Linked DNA regions of Prolixibacter sp. NT017. The main gene of each other region encodes a partner of the protein of the gene in region 2 in a complex. Links are inferred from orthologs where the notes say so. Each region holds a gene or a part of one and is shown on either strand. Other genes may lie near its edges. The genes, in order: mnmE and mnmG.

Region 1 (3,185 bases), 2.6 Mb from region 2 along the record:
TCATTATCGAAGGTGTATTACACATCGCCTTTAGCACTAAAAACCGGGAGAAAACGATCGGTGAAAATATTCAATCCGCCCTTTTCGAATACCTTGGAGGAATTTGCAAAGGTTTGGATTGCAATCCTGTTAGGGTAGGAGGAACCGATGATCATATTCATATCCTGTGTACGTTATCGCGAAAGATAACCCAGGCCAACCTGATTGAGCAATTGAAAAAAGAATCCTCGAAATGGATAAAGACAAAAGGAGGACACTATCGTCATTTTTAATGGCAACATGGCTACGGAGTTTTCTCTGTCAATCCCACCGAAATAGAGAAGGTTGTAGAGTACATCAACAACCAAAAGGAACATCACAAAATGAAAACCTTTCAGGAGGAGCTGCGGGCCTTCCTCAAAAAATATGGTGTTGATTACGACGAACGATATATGTGGGATTGAATTGCTTACGCCCCTTCAGGGCTTAGGCCATACGCGCATTCCCGGCAACAGGGCGTTGCCCTGCCCTAATGCTTTTGCACCGTTGGCGCAAAAAAGAAGGTACCCGGAATCCGTGAAAGGCCAACGGCCTGAGAGCAAAAGCCCATAGCGCCGCTATGGGAACAAAAATGTGGTAAGGTGAATACGGTCGCGCACCAGCCTGGATTGAAATGGGAAGATTGTTTCGACCGTAATAACGCCGTCGCTCATTAGAAATAAATGTTAGAAGGATGATTGGCTAATAACCGGGTTGTTATTCGGGTTACCGCCCTTTCAGGGCTTGGGCCATCTGCGCATTACCCGGCAACAGGGCGTTGCCCTGCCCTGGTGCTTTTGCACCGTTGGCGCAAAGGCAAAGAAACAACAGGAACAGTAGCAACCACAGTAACCTTCAGGCGCAACTTGAAACAATTAATAATGAATAATGTGTAGTGAGTAATTAAGAGGTCTAAGGTTCACTCTCATGTCTCGCATCTACCGTCTTGCGTCTTTCTTAATACTTAACACTTGAAACTGCCTTTATTTACCGATACAAAAATTCCGGAAAATATTCCCCAGCACCTCGTCCGTGCTAATCTCACCGGTGATGAGGCCCAAGTAATGCATGCATTCACGGATATCCTGCGAGAGGAAGTCGCCGGTAATACCATTTTCGATGCCATCCAATACGCGCTGAATGGATTCGCGGGCCTGGGTGAGCGCTTCATAGTGACGCGCATTGGTGACAATCACATCTTCTTCATTGTTGAGTTTCGCCAGATTGACTGTTTCGAGCAGCAGACTCTTCAGACTATCGATGTTATGGCCCATCTTGGCGGAGATGAAGACCATATCTTCATTATCGGCCAGGGTAATGTCCATTAGCATCTTTCGGACAACGCCCTCATCTACCTGGTCAGCTTTGTTACCGACGATAATCAGGTTCTGTTGACTGATATGCTGGCGCACATCTTCCAGGTTTTGCAGGTATTTTTCCGGCTCGCGGGTCAGGTCAAGCAGTAGTAATACAATGCTAGCCTGTTTGATCTTCTGGTACGTCCGCTCGATACCCATACTCTCGATTTTATCGGCGGTGGTCCGGATGCCGGCCGTATCGATGAACCGGAAACTGACACCGCGGATGTTGATGATATCCTCGATGACGTCGCGGGTGGTTCCTTCAATCTCGGATACGATGGCGCGTTCGTCATTCAACAGGGCATTCAGCAGGGTCGATTTCCCCACGTTGGTCTCGCCGGCGATGGTGACCGGAATGCCGTTCTTGATGACATTTCCCAGCTTGAATGAGTCGGCCAGCTTGCCAATCATTTCCTCGATGCGGGTAGCCAGTTCGAGCAATTGGGTACGGTCGGCAAATTCCACATCTTCCTCGCTAAAATCAAGCTCCAGCTCGATGAGGGAGACAAAGCTGAGCAATTCACCACGCAGTTTGATGAGTTCCTGTGAGAAGCCTCCGCGCATTTGGTTCAATGCCAGTTTATGCGAAGCGGCAGACGTGGAAGCAATCAGGTCGGCCACGGCTTCGGCCTGGGAGAGGTCCATTTTGCCATTCAAGAAAGCCCGTTGGGTAAACTCCCCCGGACCGGCCATGCGTGCTCCTTTCGAGAGCAACAGTTCGAGAATAGCTTGCTGTATGTATTGCGAGCCGTGACACGAGATTTCTACCACATCTTCTCCTGTAAAGGAATGAGGAGCGCGGAACAAACTCACCACCACCTCGTCGATAATCTTCTCGCCGGTGCGGATGGTGCCGAAATGAAGGGTGTTGGCTGGTTGGTCGGCCAGTTTTTTCTCTTGATTAGGGGATATAAAAACTTCCTCGGTAATGGCGACGGCCTTTTGTCCTGAAAGGCGGATTACCGCGATGCCACCCACGCCCGGTGGGGTGGAAATGGCGCATATGGTTGATTGATCGATCATCTTTCTGGTCTCCTTTTTAAGGGGAACAAAGATACAAATTCTGAAGACATGAGACGAAAGACGCTTACATGTTACGCTGCGCGGTTACTGTTGTTCCTATGGTTACTCTTGTTCCTGTTGTTCGGCTTCGATGTATGCGTCGTCTTTGTGTTCCTGGCGGTAAAGCCTTGTGTCCTTTGTGGTAAAAAAAATAAACCACAAGGAACACAAAGAAAGCACAAAGTTCACAAAGGCATTATCTGAATAGAGGGTGAGCTAAACCATTCAAAATGGATGCCGACCTGGTAGGGCCACGATACATCGTGGCCGCGCATTAACCCGGTTTCAGGCTGCGCTGTCCCTCCCGAATTCAGAGCATGAAAGGGCTTTTGGCATTTCATAGCAACGCCGGCGTGTGCGGCGCAAGAGCGTCACCATTCCGATCCACAATAGAACGTGCGCCGCTGTTTACCGGGGTATCGTTACCCGGGGCGGCGTCGTGCCTCCTTGCCCCGGGCTATGAGCTTGCGGCCCTTCAGGCCTGCTTGTACACAACATCGAAGCAATTGACTTCCTCGAACTTCGTTTCGTGTAATTAGCAAAAATTAGCGTAATCCTTATCCCCAATATTATCGTACTGTCCCTTGTAAACAACTACTCGCTATCTCACAAAATACACCTTCTTCAGCCGGAAGGCCACATTCACCAATGCAATCATCACCGGTATTTCTACTATCGGACCAATTGCCTTCAGATTATCTTATCAGTATTTCCAGCGATTAGCAAGACGTACAAGAGAGAGCA
Region 2 (3,237 bases):
GGTATTTTTTGATAAGATTATTTTCGAGAAGAAGTGCATCTTCTTCTGTCTCGACCACCACATGTTGAATATCGGCAATCTTCCGAACCAGAATTTCAGTCTTCCGGTTATCGTGACGTTTGGTAAAATAGGAGGAAACCCGCTTTTTGAGGTTTTTGGCTTTACCTACATAAATGATCTTTCCATCGGAGTTGAAATACTGATAAACCCCGGGAGATTCGGGAAGGACCCGAACCAATTCTTTTAATCGTTCGTTCCGCAGGTTTTCCTCACTCATATTCTCTTCTTAAAAATGAATCAATGACCAAACCGGTACTTGCTCATCAATTTTCTCCCGTCCTTTCAGGAAATCCAACTCTACAAAAAAGTTGACGAAAATTTTCTTCACACCAAATTTACGGACCAGGTCGATTGTTGCACCAACGGTCCCTCCGGTAGCCAACAAATCGTCATGAATTAAAACCACATCTTCAGACGAAAGTGCGTCGGTGTGCATTTCCAATGTGTCCGTTCCATATTCTAATTCGTAAGATTGCTTATAGGTTTCGGCCGGCAATTTTCCCGGTTTACGGACAGGTACAAAACCGGCATTTAATTCATACGCCAGAGCAGTTCCCAAAATAAATCCGCGAGACTCCACTCCCACAATTCGGGTGATACCTAAATCGCGATAATGATTTGCCGTTTCCTTCACAATAAACTGCATTAGCTCGGGCTGCTTAAATGCGGTGGTAACATCTTTAAATTGAATTCCCGGCTTTGGAAAGTCGGGAATATTCCGGATAGATGCTTGTACAACATCCAAATTAATCTTTGTCATTTTAACTGTTTAAATATAGGAAAATCAATAAGTCTACAATATTTACTCTAATGTTCCACGTGGAACATTACCGTCCGAGAAGAACTAAAAGTACATTTATATCACTAGGCGAAACGCCGGAAATCCGACTGGCTTGTCCGATAGTGTCGGGTTGAATTCTATCCAATTTTTGCCGCGCTTCTGTGGACAATGACTCTAAGGAGAGGTAATTAAATTTACCGGCGATGTTGATATTCTCGAGCCGATTCAATTTATCAGCGATTCCTTTCTCCCTTTCGATGTATCCAGAATACTTCATCAGAATTTCAGCTGATTCGAGAATTTCTTCTCTCCTATCTTCCGGAAGTGAATCATATAATTTCTTCAAACCACGAACCGTACTTAATAAATCAAAAATCCTAAGTTGTGGACGAAGAACCAAATTAAACAGTTTTGTTCCCTGTTTAAGTGGTGCGGTATTTTTGTCTTCCAAAAGTTCATTGATGTATTGCGGCTTCACCGAATATTCTTTACAGAAATTAATCACTTTATCACGCAAGGATATTTTCTCCTGCAACAGAGCGTAACGCTCCTCGTCTACCAAACCTAGGTGATACCCTTTTTCCGTAAGACGAATATCAGCATCGTCCTGACGAAGCAGAATCCGATATTCCGCCCGACTGGTAAACATCCGATAGGGTTCGTCTACGCCTTTGGTAACCAAATCGTCGATGAGTACGCCAATGTATGACTCGTTACGACCCAGCGTGAAGGGTTCCTTCTCGTTTATCTTAAGATGAGCATTAATTCCAGCAATTATACCTTGCGCAGCTGCTTCTTCATATCCCGTCGTTCCATTTATTTGACCGGCAAAATACAGGTTTGAAACCATCTTCGTCTCCAGAGTATGATGAAGCTGAGTAGGATCGAAATAATCATACTCAATGGCATAACCAGGCCGAAGTACACGGGCATTCTCCAAACCTTCCACTTTGTGGATAGCTTTGATCTGAACATCCCAGGGAAGAGATGAAGAAAATCCGTTGAGATAATACTCGATGGTTGTCTCTCCTTCCGGTTCCAGGAACAACTGATGTTTCTCCTTGTCGGCAAATGTCACCAATTTGGTTTCGATACTCGGACAGTACCGCGGACCGAGCCCTTCAATACTACCATCGAACAGCGGTGAAAACTTAAAGCCGGTAGAAAGCTCTTCGTGAACCTCCTTATTCGTATAAGTAATAAAACAACTTTTTTGCTTTAATGCCCGGTTATCTGAACCAGGCAAATAGCTGAATTTCCCGTACGACTCATCTCCGGGTTGCTCCTGCAATTTGGAGAAATCGATAGAACGACCATCAATACGAACCGGCGTACCAGTTTTCATACGGCCAACTTTGAACCCAAAATCAAACAGCTGTGCAGACATCCCTTTTGAGGAAGGTTCGGAAATTCTTCCGCCTTCAATTTTCGTTTTTCCGAAATGCATTAGACCATTCAAAAAAGTACCATTCGTCAAAACAACTGCTTTTCCAAAAAACTCAACGCCCAATTCAGTCCGCACTCCGCACACACGATCTCCTTCGAAAATGAGGTCTTTTACCATTCCTTGCCAGAAATCGACGTTCGGAATACTCTCTAAAACGGATCTCCAATTCTCTGAGAATCGCATCCTGTCGCACTGAGCCCTTGGACTCCACATTGCAGGCCCTTTAGAACGGTTTAACATTCTGAACTGAATTGTGCTCCGATCGGTAACAATTCCCATGTAGCCGCCGATAGCATCTATCTCTCTAACAATCTGCCCTTTGGCAATACCACCAACGGCTGGATTACAGCTCATCTGTGCAATCTTATTCAGGTCCATGGTTACCAATAAAACCTTCGAACCCAAATTTGCTGCTGCTGCTGCAGCCTCACTACCGGAATGACCGGCTCCCACTACTATCACATCATATTTTGGCAGCATATTCATTTTTCTTTACTTTTCAATATTATGATAATCTGAAATACACGCGTCTTCTTGCTGCGTCATTATTTCTTGGTCATTCTCATTTTTATCATTGAATCCTATTAAATGCAAAATACCATGAGCGAGAACCCGAAGTAATTCCTCATCATAAGAAACATTAAACTCAGTAGCATTATCGGCAACTCTTTCGGTGCTGATGAACACATCACCCGACACTGTATCACCCGCTGTATAATCAAACGTAATAATATCGGTCAGGTAATCGTGACTTAAGTATTGCCGATTCACATCCAACAGATACGAATCACTGCAGAAAATGTAACTAAGCTCACCTATTTCTTTTTTATGCTTATTTGCTACAAAAACAAGCCATTTTTTAACGCGTTCGGTATCGAGATGGGGTAATTCCACATCCTCGTTGTAAAACTCAATATTCACGACTAAATACGGATTAACAATTTGACGA

Evidence for each region.
Region 1: the proteins of mnmG (region 2) and mnmE are in contact, whole or in part, in a solved structure (PDB 9HIP), measured with the Escherichia coli proteins. The link is inferred for Prolixibacter sp. NT017 from one-to-one orthologs.

Annotation. Positions count from the first base shown.
Region 1 is NZ_BLAV01000001.1:1,761,452-1,764,636, forward strand. What follows is about bases 203-3,056. They hold mnmE (tRNA uridine-5-carboxymethylaminomethyl(34) synthesis GTPase MnmE), read right to left. Parts: upstream 2,403-3,056; coding sequence 1,002-2,402; downstream 203-1,001. Other genes in these bases: GJU87_RS21430 (transposase), read left to right, coding at 203-272. In the rest of the region: more of GJU87_RS21430, read left to right, coding at 69-202; arsB (ACR3 family arsenite efflux transporter), read right to left, coding at 3,145-3,185. UniProt on the Escherichia coli protein: Exhibits a very high intrinsic GTPase hydrolysis rate. Involved in the addition of a carboxymethylaminomethyl (cmnm) group at the wobble position (U34) of certain tRNAs, forming tRNA-cmnm(5)s(2)U34.
Region 2 is NZ_BLAV01000001.1:4,386,399-4,389,635, forward strand. Bases 332-3,237 are described here. They hold mnmG (tRNA uridine-5-carboxymethylaminomethyl(34) synthesis enzyme MnmG), read right to left. Parts: upstream 2,775-3,237; coding sequence 888-2,774; downstream 332-887. Other genes in these bases: GJU87_RS18265 (adenine phosphoribosyltransferase), read right to left, coding at 332-820; ybeY (rRNA maturation RNase YbeY), read right to left, coding at 2,781-3,209; GJU87_RS18280 (ATP-binding protein), read right to left, coding at 3,212-3,237. In the rest of the region: excinuclease ABC subunit UvrC, read right to left, coding at 1-277; more of GJU87_RS18265, read right to left, coding at 287-331. UniProt on the Escherichia coli protein: NAD-binding protein involved in the addition of a carboxymethylaminomethyl (cmnm) group at the wobble position (U34) of certain tRNAs, forming tRNA-cmnm(5)s(2)U34.